Linked DNA regions of Methylomagnum ishizawai. The protein of the gene in region 1 binds, or shares a complex with, the protein of each later gene. Links are inferred from orthologs where the notes say so. Each region holds a gene or a part of one and is shown on either strand. Other genes may lie near its edges. The genes, in order: pabB and B9N93_RS04395.

What was found.
Region 2: the proteins of pabB (region 1) and B9N93_RS04395 are in contact, whole or in part, in a solved structure (PDB 8RP0), measured with the Escherichia coli proteins. The link is inferred for Methylomagnum ishizawai from one-to-one orthologs.

Annotation. Positions count from the first base shown.
Region 1 is NZ_FXAM01000001.1:4,430,087-4,438,218, forward strand. Bases 2,657-5,655 are described here. They hold pabB (aminodeoxychorismate synthase component I), read left to right. Parts: upstream 2,657-3,452; coding sequence 3,453-4,859; downstream 4,860-5,655. Other genes in these bases: B9N93_RS19955 (hydantoinase/oxoprolinase family protein), read left to right, coding at 2,657-3,469; B9N93_RS19965 (amino acid kinase family protein), read left to right, coding at 4,837-5,517; B9N93_RS19970 (MoaD/ThiS family protein), read left to right, coding at 5,480-5,655. Also shown: fae (formaldehyde-activating enzyme), read left to right, coding at 118-639; B9N93_RS19945 (HisA/HisF-related TIM barrel protein), read right to left, coding at 706-1,392; B9N93_RS19950 (ATP-grasp domain-containing protein), read left to right, coding at 1,405-2,415; more of B9N93_RS19955, read left to right, coding at 2,405-2,656; more of B9N93_RS19970, read left to right, coding at 5,656-5,713; B9N93_RS19975 (molybdenum cofactor biosynthesis protein MoaE), read left to right, coding at 5,715-6,152; B9N93_RS19980 (dodecin), read left to right, coding at 6,196-6,405; B9N93_RS19985 (disulfide bond formation protein B), read left to right, coding at 6,409-6,939; phosphate regulon transcriptional regulator PhoB, read left to right, coding at 7,098-7,790; phosphate regulon sensor histidine kinase PhoR, read left to right, coding at 7,801-8,132. UniProt on the Escherichia coli protein: Part of a heterodimeric complex that catalyzes the two-step biosynthesis of 4-amino-4-deoxychorismate (ADC), a precursor of p-aminobenzoate (PABA) and tetrahydrofolate.
Region 2 is NZ_FXAM01000001.1:962,806-970,938, reverse strand. What follows is about bases 1,800-4,799. They hold B9N93_RS04395 (anthranilate synthase component II), read right to left. Parts: upstream 3,591-4,799; coding sequence 3,009-3,590; downstream 1,800-3,008. Other genes in these bases: trpE (anthranilate synthase component I), read right to left, coding at 3,587-4,799; B9N93_RS04400 (DUF29 domain-containing protein), read right to left, coding at 2,504-2,947; trpD (anthranilate phosphoribosyltransferase), read right to left, coding at 1,800-2,342. Also shown: B9N93_RS04415 (L-threonylcarbamoyladenylate synthase type 1 TsaC), read left to right, coding at 1-264; indole-3-glycerol phosphate synthase TrpC, read right to left, coding at 520-1,320; more of trpD, read right to left, coding at 1,317-1,799; more of trpE, read right to left, coding at 4,800-5,071; B9N93_RS04385 (phosphoglycolate phosphatase), read right to left, coding at 5,234-5,911; rpe (ribulose-phosphate 3-epimerase), read right to left, coding at 5,911-6,603; B9N93_RS04375 (serine/threonine protein kinase), read left to right, coding at 6,924-8,133. UniProt on the Escherichia coli protein: Part of a heterodimeric complex that catalyzes the two-step biosynthesis of 4-amino-4-deoxychorismate (ADC), a precursor of p-aminobenzoate (PABA) and tetrahydrofolate.

The DNA.
Region 1 (8,132 bases):
GTAGGATTCGGCGCGGTGTTTCGACAAAACCGCTGCCGATGCTTCCGCTTGGGGGGAGGCATAATAATGTCGCTACTTAAGAAATTTTTTCCTTTATTTACCAAAGAGGAGATTGCAATGGCAAAGATCGATAAATTGTTGGTGGGCGAGTCCTTGGTGTTCACCGGCGACTCCGTTCCGAACGAAGTGGCCCACATCGACCTGATCATGGGTCCGCGTGGCAGCGCCGCCGAAACCGCCTTCGCGAACTGCCTGACCAACAATAAGGATGGTTTCACCAGCCTCCTGGCCGTGGTCGCACCCAACCTGCTCTGCAAGCCGGCCACCGTCATGTTCAACAAGGTCACCATCAAGAACGGCAAGCAAGCCACTCAGATGTTCGGACCGGCCCAGCGCGGCGTGGCCATGGCCGTGGCCGATTGCGTCGAGGACGGCACCATCCCCGCCGACGAAGCCGATGACCTGTTCATCTGCGTGGGTGTGTTCATCCACTGGCTGGCCGAAGACGACACCAAGATCCAAGACTACAACTACGAAGCCACCAAGCAAGCCATCAAGCGCGCCGTGGCCGGCGAGCCGAAGGCCGCCGACGTGGTGAAGCAGAAGGGCGAAGCCGCCCATCCGTTCGCCGCTCACTAAGCAGCGCCGATCCCGGACAAAACGTTGCCCCGCTCCGGGGCAACGTTTTTTTTCGCCCCGGATTCCTCAACCGAACCGCCCCAACACCGCCCCATCCACCGCGCCGGAATGCAAAGCGCTGGCCATCAACACCTGGGACACGCCCAGGACTTCGAGCGCCGCCAAATCCCTGGCGTCGCGCACCCCGCCCGCCGCCACGAAGCGGTGGCCCGGATGGTTCCGTATGAATTGCCCGAGCCGGGCGCGATCCGGTCCCGCGCCGCTGCCCACCCGCGCCAAGCTCATCAAGATCACCCGCTCCGGCCAAAGGTCGGGCCGGTCCGGCAAGGCCGACGGTCCCAGCAAGCCGCCGCCCTGGAAATCCAGCGACAAGATGAACGGCGTGGTCCTGGCATCGGGCAAGGCCGATATCTCCACGCCCAGCGACTCGCTACCGATCACCACCACGCCCCGTCCTTCCGGCCAAGCCCATCCGGGTTCCGGCAGCCCGGCGTCGATCCAAAAACACACGCCGGGAAACGCCCGCAGCAGCCCGGACACCACGGCGGTTTGCCGCGGTTTGCCCATCAGGGCATCGAGGTCGGCCAGATAGACGGTTTTGAAGGCATGCAGCCCCAACAAACCTTCCAGCACGGCGCGGGGTTCGGCGCTAGGGCACAAGGGACTTTGCAAGGGCCGATAGTTTTCGCGCCGACCCCGGACGGCGTGTACGGCGCGGCCATTCATCAGATCGATGACGGGAATGATTTCCATGGGAGATAAGCCTTGAGAATCCTGGTATTCGAGTATGTTACCGGCGGCGGCCTGGCCCCGGAAATCCCGCCCGCTTCGCTGGTGGTGGAAGGCGAATTCATGCTGATGGCTTTGCTGCGGGATTTATCCGGGCTGCCCGGCGTGGATATCCTGGCCCTGCGAGACGCCCGTTTGCCCCCGCCCTCCGGAAATTTCCCCCGGACCGAATGGATCGCGCTCGACACCGGCGGCGACGCCGAACGCCGTTTCGGCGAGCTCGCCGCCGGGTGCGATGCGGTTTGGCCCATCGCCCCGGAAACCGGCGGCATCCTGGAACGGCTGTGCCGGACCGTGGAAACCCTCGGCAAACCACTGTTGACCAGCCCGGCGGCGGCGGTGGGGATCGCGGCCAGCAAATTCGCCACCGCCCGCCACTTGGAAACCCATGGTATCCCGGTGGTGAAAACCCTGCCTCTCGACGCTTGGCCGGACCCGATGTTCCCGATGGTCGTCAAGCCCGACGACGGCGTCGGCTGTGAAGGCTCGCGCATCGTCGCAACACCGGAAGCTTGGCGACACTGCCTGGAGCGGTTCGCGGGCCAAGGCTACGTGGCACAGCCCTTGATCGCGGGCGAGGCGCTGAGCCTATCCGCCCTGTTCGCCCAAGGCGAAGCCATCGCTTTAAGCCTCAACCGCCAGCACATCATCCGCCGCGACGGCGGCTTCGTCCTCACCGGCTGCGGCGTCAACGCCGTGGACGCCGCCACCGCCACCGCTTGCGGAACGCTGGCCCCGGCCATCGCCGCCACACTCCCGGAACTTTGGGGCTACGCGGGCGTCGATTTCATCCTCACCCCGCAAGGGCCGCGAGTCCTGGAAATCAATCCGCGCCTGACCACCTCCTATACCGGCCTCGCCCGCGCCCTCGGCGTCAATCCCGCCGGTTTGATCCTGGACCTCTGGCGGCATGGCCGCTTGCCAGACCCGGCCCGCCTGGACCGCGTCCCAGTCGAAATCACCCTGGAACCCGAGCATGAGCATTGAACTGATAGGCTGGGACATCGGCGGCGCCCATTTGAAAGCCGCCGCCCTGGATGCGTCGGGCCACGTCCTGGCCGTGGCCTTGGAACCCTGCCCGCTGTGGCAAGGACTGGACCGGTTGCATACGGCGCTGGACCGGATATTCCAGCGCTTCGCCCCCGCGCCCGGTTGCCGCCACGCCGCCACCATGACCGGCGAATTGGTCGATCTCTTCCCCGACCGGGCGGCGGGCGTGGCCGCTTTAGTGGACGCCATGGCCGCACGCTGCGGCAGGGATAGGCTCTGGATTTATGCCGGACCCCGAGGTTTCATCGCGGCGGCGGCGGTCCGGCCCGGCGATGCGGGGCATATCGCCTCGGCCAATTGGCTGGCGAGCGGTGCCTGGGTGGCGACCCGGCTCGAAGCGGCCCTGTGGCTCGATATCGGCAGCACGACCACGGATATATTTCCAATCCATGGACACCGGGTTACCGTCCGGGGCTATACCGATTACGAACGAATGCGCTACGATGAACTCATATATACCGGAATCGCCCGGACCCCGGTCATGGCCGTGGCGGAGCGGGCGCCGTTCGAGGGCGAATGGGTCGGGCTCATGGCCGAGCATTTCGCCACCATGGCCGATGTCTACCGGCTGACCGGCGAATTGCCCGAGGACGCCGACCCGCTCCCGGCCGCCGATGGTGGCGGAAAAACCTGGACGGACAGCGCCCGCCGCCTCGCCCGGCTGTTCGGCAGGGACGCGGATTCGGCCCCGCCACAGCGCTGGCGCGATGCCGCCCGCTATTTCCGCGAACAGCAACTCGCCAAACTGCGCTCCGGGGTGGACCGATTAGGGTCGCGGGGCCTCCTCGACGATTCCGCGCCCGTGGTCGGGGCCGGCGTGGGCCGGTTCCTGGCCCAAGAACTCGCCCAACGATTGAAACTTGCCTATGTGGATTTCAGCGATTTGTTTGCCGTCCCGGCCCGTGTTCCCAGGATCGCGGATTGCGCCCCGGCGGTCGCCGTGGCCTTGTTGGCGGCGCGGGAGGTAGGGTCCGATGACCCCCAGGATTGAAGAGCTCCCGTATTTCGAAGATAGCGCCGCCCTGTTCCTGCCCTGGGCGGAACGGCGCTGGGCCGTGTTCCTGGACAGCGGCTTCCCGCACAGCCACCAAGGCCGCTACGACATTATCGCCGCCGACCCCATCCAAACCCTGGTCACGCGGGGAGCCTTGACTGAAATCCGCAGCGGCGGCTCCATCTCCCTCTCGCCGGAAGACCCGTTCTCGCTGGTGCGGCGCGCCTTGGGCGAACCTGCGGCGGCGATCCCCGGCCTGCCGTTCCAGGGTGGAGCCATCGGCTATTTCGGCTACGATCTGGCCCGGCGCTTGGAACGCCTGCCGGAAACGGCCCTCGACGCCGACAACATCCCCGAGATGGTCATCGGCATCTACGACTGGGCGGTGGTGGTCGATCACCAGGAACGCCGCACCTGGCTGGTCGGACAAGGCCGCGGTCCCGCGCTGGAACAACGCTGGCCGCACCTGGTGCAAGCCTTCAGCCAAATCCAGACCATCGGCTGGCAACTCGACGATTTCGCCCTGCATAGCGACGTGGTGTCGAACCTGGACCGCGCCCGCTATGGCCGGGCCTTCGACCGCATCCAACATTACATCCGCGAAGGCGATTGCTACCAGGTCAACCTGACCCAGCGCTTCTCGGCCTATTGCTCGGGCAATCCCTGGTCGGCCTACCAATTGCTGCGGCCCTACAATCCCGCCCCGTTCAGCGCCTATCTCAATTATCCGCAGGTCCAGGTGCTGAGTTCCTCGCCGGAACGCTTCCTCAAGGTCGAGCGCGGCCGGGTCGAAACCAAGCCGATCAAGGGCACCCGCCCCCGCTCGCCCCATCCCCGGATCGACGCCGCCCATGCCCAGGAACTGCGGGACAGCCTGAAGGACCGCGCCGAAAACCTGATGATCGTCGATCTCCTCCGCAACGATATCGGCAAATGCTGCGCACCGGGTTCGGTCCACGTCCCCAAGCTGTTCGAGATCGAGAGCTATGCCACCGTGCATCATCTGGTCAGCACGGTGCGCGGACACTTGGCGGAAGGGCAGGACGCCCTGGATTTGCTACGGGGCTGCTTCCCCGGCGGTTCCATCACCGGCGCACCCAAAATCCGCGCCATGGAAATCATCGAGGAACTGGAACCGCACCGGCGCGGCGTCTATTGCGGTTCCATCGGCTATATCGGCTTCGACGGCGACATGGACACCAATATCGCCATCCGCACCTTCGCCCATTCCGACCACACCATCCGCTTCTGGGCCGGCGGCGGCATCGTGGCCGATTCCGACCCGGAGTTGGAATACCAGGAGTGCTACCACAAAGCCGCCGCCCTGCTGAACCTGCTGGACCAATTCCGCCTCCAGAAAACCGGTGCCTACCCCTTGGGTTATTAAGCTGGGCGGCAGCCTCCACGCCTCGGAACACCTGCCGCGCTGGCTCCATGCCCTGGCCGATAGCGGCGCGGTCCTGGTGCCGGGCGGCGGGCCGTTCGCCGACGCGGTGCGGACGGCGCAGACCCATTGGGGTTTCAGCGACCACGCCGCCCACGCCATGGCGATCCTCGCCATGCGCCAATATGGCCTGATGCTTGGCGACCTTTCGCCCGGATTCGCGGTCTCTTCGGATATCGCCGGTTTGGCCGCAGCCCTGGCCGTTGGGCGCTCCGCCCTTTGGCTCCCCGATCCCGCCGCCATTCCCGAAGCGGAAGTCCCGGCCTCGTGGGCGATCACCTCGGATAGCCTCGCGGCCTGGCTGGCGCGGAAGCTCGGCGTGGAACACCTACTCTTGGTGAAATCGGCGGGGATTCCGACGGGCGAATTCGGTGTCCAAGCAGCGGCGGCGCGCGGCTGGATCGACGCCGCCTTCCCGGCGTTCCTGGCCGGGGGCGGATTGGGGGCTTGGCTGGCGCGGCCGGACCAACACACCCGCCTCGGCCTGGGTCTGCGCGAGCCGCGAACCGTCTTCACCCCTATCGTGCCGGACATCGGCCCCGTCACCCGCGAGAACACGTCTTATGTCGATCACAGTCCGTTATTTCGCCAGCCTGCGTGAAACCCTGGGCCGGGCCGAGGAAACCCTGGCCCCGGACGGCCTCCACAGCGTCATCGAAGTTTGGCAAGCCGTGGCTGCGGGCCGGCCACTGCCGCAAGGACTGCTCTGCGCCATCAACCTGGAATACGCCGATCCCGCCACCCCGGTGCGCGACGGCGACGAAGTGGCGTTCTTCCCGCCGGTCACGGGAGGCTGAAATGGCCATCGCCCTGCGTCCCGATCCCTTCGAGCCCTACGCCGAATTGCTGGAATACCAAGCCGGGCAGCCCAGGCTCTCCGGCCAGTACGGCGCGACCTGCGCCTTCGTCGGCACGATGCGCGATTTCAACGAGGGCGACACGGTACGCGCCATGACCCTCGAACATTATCCCGGCATGACCGAGAACCAGCTCGGACATATCCTGGACGAGGCCCGGCGGCGCTGGACCTTCCTCGACGCCCTGGTCATCCACCGGGTCGGCGATATCCTGCCCGGCCAGCCCATCGTGCTGGTGGCGGTCTGGTCCGCCCACCGCAACGCCGCCTTCGAGGCCTGCCGGTACCTCATGGAAGAACTCAAGCATCGCGCCCCGTTCTGGAAAAAAGAAACCCTCGCCCAAGGCGAACGCTGGGTGGAGCGCAACACGGAAGGCTGAGGCTATAATCCCCCGCAGCCTTCCACCACCAGGAATCCCAACCATGTCCAACCGCGTCTACAAGCTCGTCGAAATCGTCGGCACCTCGCCCACCAGCACCGACGACGCCATCCGCAACGCCATCGCCAAAGCCGCCCAAACCCTGGCCCACCTCGATTGGTTCCAGGTCGTGGAAACCCGCGGCCAGATCGTGGACGGCCAGGTCGCCCATTTCCAGGTCGTGTTGAAGGTCGGCTTCCGCCTGGACGATTGAACCATGAGCGCATCCCTAGAAACCGCCCTCAAATTCGCCCGCGGCCTGAACGCCCGCGCCTATTTCACGCTGGGTGCCCTGTATTGCCTGGGACTGATCCTGATGGCGCTGTACTTCCAATTCCAAGGCGGACTGGAACCCTGCCCCCTGTGCATCTCGCAGCGGATCATGGTGGTGGCGGTGGGCTTGGTCATGCTGGCGGCGGCCCTGCACAATCCAGGCCCGGCCGGTATCCGCCGCTATGCCTGGCTGGGTTGCGCCACCGCGCTGGGCGGGGCCGCCGTTTCCGCCCGCCACATCTGGATACAACACCTGCCCGCCGACAAGGTGCCGGCCTGCACCCCCGGCCTGGAATACATGTTCCATTACTTCCCGCTGACCGACACCCTCAAGGCCATGGTGACCGGCACCGGCGATTGCGCCAAGGTGGATTGGACCCTGCTGGGCCTGAGCATGCCGGCCTGGGTCTTGATCTGCTTCCTGTTCCTCGCGGCGCTCAGCCTCGCCCAACGCTGGAACCGCGCAGCCGGATAACCCAGAAGCGGCGTGGCGCAATCCGGGAACCTGTGCGGGAACCCGCGCCCCGGATTCCGTTCCACGCCATCCAAGCTACAGCTCGGCGCGGGCCTTAACAAAAGCTTCACAATCGGCACGTACAGTAAGCGGTTGATTGTACTAATAGGATTTCGAGGATGACCGCGTTGAACGTACTCGTAGTCGAAGATGAGGATGCTATCCGGGAAATGTTGGGCATGATCCTGGAGCAGGCCGAATTCACCTACCAAGCCGTGGCCGACACCCAACACGCCCAGGCCGTGTTGGGGGAAATCACGCCCGACCTGATCCTGTTGGACTGGATGCTGCCCGGCGTCAGCGGGGTCGAATGGGCGCGGCGCCTGAAGAAGGACAAGAGCCTGGGCGAAATCCCCATCATCATGCTCACCGCCCGCGGCGAGGAAGAGGACAAGATCCGCGGCCTGGAATTCGGGGCCGACGACTACATCACCAAGCCGTTCTCGCCGCGCGAACTGGTGGCCCGGATCAAGGCCGTCCTGCGCCGCAGCAGCAAGTTCGGCAAGTCCGGCCATATCGAACTGGGCGGCATCGCCCTCTACAACGACGAACACCGCGTCACCATCGCCGAGCAGTCGGTGGTGCTGAGCCCCACCGAATACCGCCTGCTGGAATTCTTCCTGACCCATCCCGACAAGGTCTACAGCCGGGGCCAGTTGTTGGACCAGGTCTGGGGCCGCGGCTCGTTCATCGAGGAGCGCACCGTCGATGTGCATATCCGCCGCCTGCGCAAAATCCTGTCCGAGCATGGCCGCGAGGAAATGATCCAGACCGTGCGCGGCTTCGGCTACCGTTTCTCCGAGCAACCCTGATCCCGCCCCGATGAGCCCTTGGCGTTCCGAACTCTCGTTCGTCCTCCTGTCGCTGCTGTTCGGTGCCTTTTTCGCCAAGCTGTTCAACCAAGCTTCCCTGGTCCTGTGGCTGTGCCTCGTATCCTATCTGGCGCGGCATTTGTTCTTCGTCAACCGCCTGCTGGCCTGGTTGCAGGGCGGGCGGGCCAGCCAGATGCCACAGGGCGACGGGGTGTGGGAAGAGATTTATTACCTCATCTTCCGTTTGCGCCGCCGCAACAAGCGCCGCAAGAAGCAACTGATCCAGATGTTGGAACGCTTCCGCACCGCGACTGCCGCCCTGCCGGATGCCACCGTGGTCCT
Region 2 (8,133 bases), 3.5 Mb from region 1 along the record:
GTGCCGGATTGGCTGCGGGGCGCGTCCAGCAACCTGGCGGTGCGGGTCACGGCGCATCCGGGGGCGGCGGCCTTGTGCCGGACCTTCGGCGGGCCTTTGGTCTCGACCAGCGCCAACAAGAGCGGACACCCCCCGGCCCGCGGCCCGCTCGCGATCCGCAAGCATTTCCCCGCCGCCGACGCGCTGCTGGTACCGGGCCGCTTGGGCGGGGCCAGCGGTCCCACGCCGATCTACGAAGCGGTGAGCGGCAAACGGCTACGTTGAACCTTGGGCAAATTTTCGGGCGGTTTTTGCCCGACAATGGTGCGAAAGCGCCGCCTCCCTCCCATCGATTTCCCAAGATTTCCGGCTACGCCTGTTTGGCACGGAATCCGCTTATATAAGTACACCCCCCTTCAAGCGCTAATGGCGGCGCGGAAGTTCCTTGCAACGGCGTCCAGCCTCCCATCGCCCTCTCCTCGCGATGGTCCGGCGGACGCTTTTTTTTATCCGCCGGACCGTCAAAGCTTCGGCTCGCGCTTAAAAACCGAACAACTCCGCCAGCTTTTGCCCCGGCTCCGCCGCCCGCATGAACGCCTCGCCCACCAGGAAGGTCTGCACCCCGCGACCGCGCATCAAGGCCACGTCTTCCGGCGCCAGGATGCCGCTTTCGGTCACGACCAAACGTCCCGCCGGGATCATCGCCAAGAGTTCCAGCGTGGTTTCCAGGTGGACCTCGAAGCTGCGGAGGTTGCGGTTGTTGATGCCGATCATGGGCAGGTCCAGCTTCAGGGCGCGTTCCAGTTCGGCGGCATCATGGACCTCGACCAGCACATCCATCCCCAACTCGCTGGCGAGGTCGGCCAGTTCCTTCATGCGGGCATCGTCCAGCGCGGCGGCGATCAACAGGATGCAATCGGCCCCGATGGCGCGGGCCTCGACCACCTGGTAGGGATCGACCGTGAAATCCTTGCGCAACACCGACAGGGCGCAGGCGGCGCGGGCTTCCCGCAAATAGTCCTCCGAACCCTGGAAAAAATCCCGGTCGGTCAGCACCGAAAGGCAGGCCGCGCCATGGTTCGCATAACTCTGGGCGATTGCCGCGGGATAGAACTCGGGCCGCATCACGCCCTTGCTGGGCGAGGCCTTCTTGATCTCGGCGATCACGGCGGGGAGGCCCGCCGCGACCTTGGCCCGCAGCGCATCCACGAACCCACGCGGGGCATCGGCGGCGGCGGCGCGTTGCAACATGTCCTGGAAGGACACCAGGGCGAGGCGTTGGGCGATTTCCTCGGCTTTGCGGCGGAGGATTTTCTGGAGGATGTCGGGGGTCTGGCTCATGGCTTGGCGAAGGCTTGGGTGAAATGGATGAGTTGGTCCAGCTTGGCGCGGGCCGCGCCGCTGTCGATGGCGGCTTGGGCGCGTTCGACGCCCGCTTCCAGGCTGTCGGTCAAATCGGCGGCGTAGATCGCGGCCCCGGCGTTCAGCAGCACGATATCGCGGGCCGGGCCGGGCGCACCGCCCAAGACGCCGCGCACCGCGCGCAGGCTTTCCACTGCCGTATCGACGGCCAGGACTTCCAGCGGGGCGCGTTGCAGGCCGAAGCGTTCCGGGGTCAGGGTGTAGGTTTCGATCTGGCCGTTCCGCAACTCGGCGACCTGGGTGGGAGCGCCGATGCTGATTTCGTCCAACCCATCCTCGGCGTGGACCACCAGGACGTGGCTGCTGCCGAGTTCGCGCAGGGCGTTGGCCAGGGGTTCGATCCAGGCGTCCGAATACACGCCGACCAGTTGATGGCTCGCGCCCGCCGGATTGGTGAGCGGCCCCAGCAGGTTGAAGATGGTGCGGATGCCGAGTTCGCGGCGCGGCCCGATGGCGTATTTCATCGCGCCGTGGTGGCGCTGGGCGAACAAGAAGCCGAGGCCGACTTCCTCGATACAGGCCCGCACTTGGTCCGGGGTCAGGTCCAGATTGACTCCCGCCGCTTCCAACACGTCGGCGCTGCCGGATTTGCTGGAGACCGAGCGGCTGCCATGCTTGGCGACCTTGGCCCCGGCGGCGGCGACCACGAAGGCGCTGGCGGTGCTGATATTGAAGGTGCGGGCACCGTCGCCGCCGGTGCCACAGGTATCGATCAGATGTTCGTCCTTGACCGGCACCTTGGTGGACATTTCCCGCAAGACCTTGGCGGCGGCGACCACTTCGCCGACGCTTTCACCCTTGGCCCGGAGCGCCACCAGGAACGCGCCGATCTGGGCGGGGGTCGCGCCACCGCTCATGATGGTCCGCATGGCCCCGCGCATCTGGGCGGGGTCGAGGTCTTGATTATCGAGGAGGGTTTGGAGCAGGGCGGGGATGTCCATGGGGGTTCCTTGGGGGTTTAAGTAAGCGGCGGGAATTTAGGCGATATGATTAGATTATATTTACTGATATCGACATCATTGCGAAACACCCCCATCTTGCTCGGGAGCCACAGATTCCATAAGCATTGGGTCGTCAAACATATCTAGCCTTGGTTACTCCACTAAGTCGCCGCGCCGGGCCAAAACCCGGCATCCAAAGATGCGGCCAATGAAAAACACGGCTCGGCAGGAAAAACATCCTCATCGAACCGGGTTTCATCCGCCGCCAAAATCCGCGCCTTCTCGTAAGCCTTGGCGAATATCTCCGTCAATTCGCTTTTCAGCCCTGGATTATCCGCCAATATCTCGTTGATCTCGATGCGCTGGATTTTGATAGTGCGCCGCCAGCTATTGCCGCGCCGGTCGGGCTGATATTGCCATTTCAGCAGATGGGCCAGCAAAACCGCCAAGCGATTCCCCAATTCCCGCCGCTCCCGCGCCCCCATGCTGTCCAGTTCCTCGATCAAATGGCTGGTATCCAATTCGTCCCAGCGGCCTGTACGCAGTAACTCGGATTGTTGCTGGGTCCAGGTATAAAAATCCCTCTCGTATAAAGTGGCGCTCATGGCCTTACCTCGATGCTCGGGGAATGGAGGGCGAACGGGAATCCGTCCGCCCCGGATAAAACTACCGCCGCAAGAAATTCCCCAACAACTCATGCCCCTGCTCGGTCAGGATCGATTCGGGATGGAACTGCACCCCCTCGATATCCAATTCCCGATGGCGGACGCCCATGATTTCCTCGATCTTCCCGTCCTTATCCTCGGTCCAAGCGGTGATTTCCAGACACTCGGGAATAGTCGCTTGCTCGATCACCAGGGAATGATAGCGGGTGGCCTGGAACGGATTATTCAGCCCATGGAATACCCCAATATTATGGTGATAAACCATCGAGGTTTTGCCGTGCATGATGCTCTTGGCGTGGATGATATTACCGCCGAAGGCATGGCCGATACTCTGATGCCCCAGGCATACCCCCAAGATCGGATAACGCCCGGCATAGCGGCGGATGGTTTCCACCGAAATCCCCGCCTCCTTGGGCGTACAGGGGCCGGGGGAAATCACGATCTTGTCGGGGTCGATGGTTTCAATCTCTTCCACCGCAATCTGGTCATTACGCACCACCCGGACTTCCGCGCCGAGTTCGGCCAGGTATTGCACCAGGTTATAGGTGAACGAATCGTAGTTATCGATCATCAAGACTTTCATGGCTGTCCTCCTTCAAGCCCGGCTTCCGCCATCGCCACCGCCCGGAATACCGCGCGGCCTTTGTTCAAGGTTTCTTCCCATTCGTTGAGCGGCACGGAATCATGCACTACGCCCGCACCGGCCTGGATATGCAGGGTGCCGTCCTTGATGACGGCGGTGCGGATGGCGATGGCGGTGTCGAGATTGCCGGACCAGCCCACATAACCCACCGCCCCCGAATAAACCCCGCGTTTCACGGGTTCCAATTCGGCGATGATTTCCATGGCGCGGATTTTCGGGGCACCGCTGACCGTGCCAGCCGGGAAGGTGGCTTTCAATACCTCGAAAGCGTCGCTGTCCTTCGCCAACTGGCCGACCACGTTGGACACGATATGCATGACGTGCGAATAGCGCTCGATAATCATCTTATCCGTGACCTTGACCGTGCCGGTTTCGGCCACGCGGCCCGCGTCGTTGCGCCCGAGGTCGATGAGCATCAGGTGTTCGGCGATTTCCTTGGGGTCGGCCAGCAAATCCTTTTCCAAGGCCGTGTCTTCCTCCGGGGTCCGGCCACGGCGGCGGGTACCCGCGATGGGGCGCACGGTGACGGTGCCCTCTTCCAGGCGCACCAGGATTTCCGGCGAGGAACCCACGATATGGAACGCACCCAGGTTCATATGGAACATATAGGGCGAGGGATTGAGGCAACGCAGGGCGCGGTATAAATCCAAGGGCGGGGCCGAGTACGGGATCGACATGCGTTGCGACAACACCACCTGCATCACATCGCCCTCGACGATGTAGTCCTTGATGCGGCGGACGCCGTTCTCATAGCCCTCCTGGGTGAAACCGGAAACGAATTCGCTTTCCTCCACCTGCTTGGGGACTTTGAATTCGCGGGCGGGTAGGCGGTTCTGGCGCAGGCCACGGATCAGGGTATCGAGCCGGTCCTGGGCGGCGGGATAGGCATTGGGTTCGGTGGGATCGGCGTGGGTGATGACCAGCAGCCGCCCCTTGAGGTTGTCGAACACCAGCACCTCTTCCGACACCATCAACAGGATATCGGGAGCGCCGATGGGGTCGGGCTTGGCGGTGGCGAGGCGCGGTTCGATGTAATGGATGGTTTCGTAGCCGAAATAACCGACCAAACCGCCACTGAAACGCGGCAAACCCGGAATCGCGGGCACCCGGAACCGGGCGGCATACTCGCGAATCCAGTCCAGCGGATGGGCCGGGGTGGCGGTCTCGACGCGCTGGCCGTCGCGGACCACCGTGATTTCCGGGCCGCGCACGCTGATGACGGTGCGGCAAGGCAGGCCGATGATGGAATATCGCCCCCATTGCTCGCCGCCGTGGACCGACTCGAACAAATAGGTATAAGGCGCGTCGGCCAGCTTGAGATAGGCGCTTAAAGGGGTATCGAGATCGGCGAGGACTTCGCGGGCGAGGGGGATGCGGTTATAGCCTTGCTCGGCGTAGTGCTGGAACTGTTCGGGCGTCATGGTGTTTCCAATCGTGGGTTTGGCCGGGAGAATCCGGCGATAAGCCGTACCGGGCCAAGCGCTGGAACGCCGCCCGGTTATTCAGGGGTTGCGGGCTGGAGACGCCATCGTTCTAGGAGTGGGGGCATGGGGATCATGCAAGTCATGTGGGCAAAAGTAAAATCAGAGGGCCTCGAACAAACCCGGCAATTCCGCGATGGATTTCACCACCACGTCCGGCTCCAAAGCCGCGAGATCGACCGCGCCATGATACCCATAAGGCACCAGCGCCAGCATGAACCCGGCCCGGTGCGCGGCCTCGGCGTCGTTGGCCGAATCGCCCACCATCAGGCTCTGGGCAGGCGCGATGCCGAAATGGGCGGCGGTCTTGAGCAAAGGTTCCGGGTGGGGTTTGTGCTGGGCGAATTGGTCGCCACTGCCGACGAAATCGAGATAGGGCGCGAGACCGAGTTGTTCCAACAGGGTTTGGGTGAAACGGGAATGCTTGTTGGTGACGCAGGCGGTCGGGAAGCCCCCGGCCTTGATCCGCGCCAAGCCATCCCTCACCCCCGGATATAAGCGGCTCCGGTCGCACATATGCTCGGCGTAGGCGTCCATGAACCAGGCCAGGGCTTCGCGGAACCGGGGCGGTTCGCCCGCGGGCCGCACCGCGCCGGTCAGGGCGCGTTTGACCAGCATCTCGACGCCATTGCCAACCCAGCCTCGCACCCGGACCTCGCCCGCCTCCGGCAAACCCAGGCGGCCCAGCATGATATCCACCGCCTGGGCGATATCGGGGGCGCTGTCCACCAAGGTGCCATCGAGATCGAAGACAACCAGTCCGGGCCGGGCGGGCAGCATCAGTTGCGGACCTTGGCCAGTTCGTCGCGCATGGCCTGGATGATGCTGTTATAACGGTTCGGGTCGCCCGCCTGGCCCGCGCCGAACACGGCGGAACCGGCCACGAAGGTATCCACGCCCGCCCGCGCCACTTCGGCGATATTGGCCGGGCCGACGCCGCCGTCGATTTCCAGGCGGATATCGCGGCCCGAGTTGTCGATCATCTCGCGCACCTTGCGGGCCTTGTCCAGCACGTAGGGGATGAATTTCTGGCCGCCGAAACCGGGGTTGACCGACATCAACAGGATCATGTCCACCTTCGCCAAGGTATATTCCAGCACGTCGAGCGGGGTGGCCGGATTGAACACCAAGCCGCACTTGGCCCCGCCATCCTTGATGAGTTGCAGGCTGCGGTCGATATGCTCGGAGGCTTCCGGGTGGAAGGTGATATAGCTGGCCCCGGCCTTGAGGAAATCGGGGATGATACGGTCCACTGGCTTCACCATCAGATGCACGTCGATGGGAGCGGTGACGCCGTATTTGCGGAGGGCTTCGCAGACCAGGGGGCCGATGGTCAGGTTGGGCACATAATGGTTGTCCATCACATCGAAATGGACCACATCCGCGCCGGATTCGAGGACGTTCGCCACTTCCTCGCCCAAGCGGGCGAAGTCGGCGGAAAGGATGGAAGGCGCGATCCAGAAATCGTTCATGGCTGATGGCTCGTGGTTGGAATTGGAGAACAGGGCGGCGCTGGCCCTCCGGGCCTTGGAATCCGCGGTTTGCGGCCTGCCAAATGGCCGGGTATTTTTACATTTGGCTTCCGGGGGGGCAAGTTGAGGGCAGTAGCCGGGCCGTCCGCCGTCCCGGCCCAGGCACCGGGGAAACGGCTGTCGAAGGCGGATGCGGCACCCGCCCGGCTGTAATACCATCCCCCGATCTGGACAGCGCGAACGCTGGTTCCAAAAACCCCTCGACCCACCCCAACAGAACCGCCCCCCCTATGGATGTCGATGATTTCGGTGATTTATGCATGGGCTGCATGCAGGACAAGGGCAACTCGGCCCGCTGTCCCCGATGCGGTTATCGACCGGACCCGCAGCGGAATGTGTTCGCCCTGCCCTACCAGACCATCCTCAACAACAAATTCCTGATCGGACGTATCCTGGGCCATCCCGGCGGCTTCGGCATCACCTATCTGGCCTTGGATTTGGTACTACACACCCCCTTGGCGATCAAGGAATACCTGCCCCGCGGCCTGGCGGTCCGCGATACCCTGAACCTCAAGGTCGTCCCCCATGGCGGCGAGGACAGCGAGCGGTTCAATTACGGGATGGGGCAATTCCTGCAAGAGGCCCGCACCCTGTGCAAATTCAGCCACCCCAACGTGGTCCGGGTCCGGGAGTTTTTCCAACAGAACAATACCGCCTATCTCGCCATGGATTATTACGAGGGGATATCCCTGACCGAATACCTGGGGCGCAACGGCGGCAAACTCCCCGAGGCCACGGCCCTGGCCTTTATCCTGCCGATCCTCGACGGTTTGGCGGAAATCCACGCCAAGGGTTTCCTACACCGCGATATCAAACCCGCCAATATCTATCTGACCCAGGGCGGCTCCCCGATCCTGCTGGATTTCGGGGCCGCCCGCCAAGCCTTGGGCGGGCACGGCTCCCAAACCCTATCGGTGATCCTGACCCCAGGATTCGCCCCGTTCGAGCAATACCTGGAACGGGCGGAATTCGGCCCCTCCACCGATATCTATGCCGCCGGGGCCACGCTGTACTATCTCCTGACCGGGGAAAGACCCCAGGAAGCCACCCACCGCTGCCGCCGGGACGAGGTACTGCCGCCGGAACAACTGGAACCCTCGATCACGCCCGCGGTCGGCCAGGCCATCATGCGGGCTTTGGCTATCGAGCCGGAACAGCGTCCGCAAACGATCCAGGCATTCAAGGCTCTGCTCCTGGCCGGGAAAGCGGCGGCACCGGCTCCCCGTCCAACATCGCCACCACGGGAATGGTCCACGCCAGGGCGCTTGCGCCTCATCTGCCGCGAATGCGGGGAGCGCAACACGGTGCCGACCGATATCAGCCTGAGCCTGCTCGGCTGCGCGGGTTGTGGCGCGAGCCTCGCGCCGCCGTCGGCCAGGCAACGGCTTCCGGCCTGGAGCTGGCCGGCGCTGGGCGCGGCGGCGGGCGTGGGCGTATTGGTGGCGGGACTGGTGTGGTTCAGGCCGACCG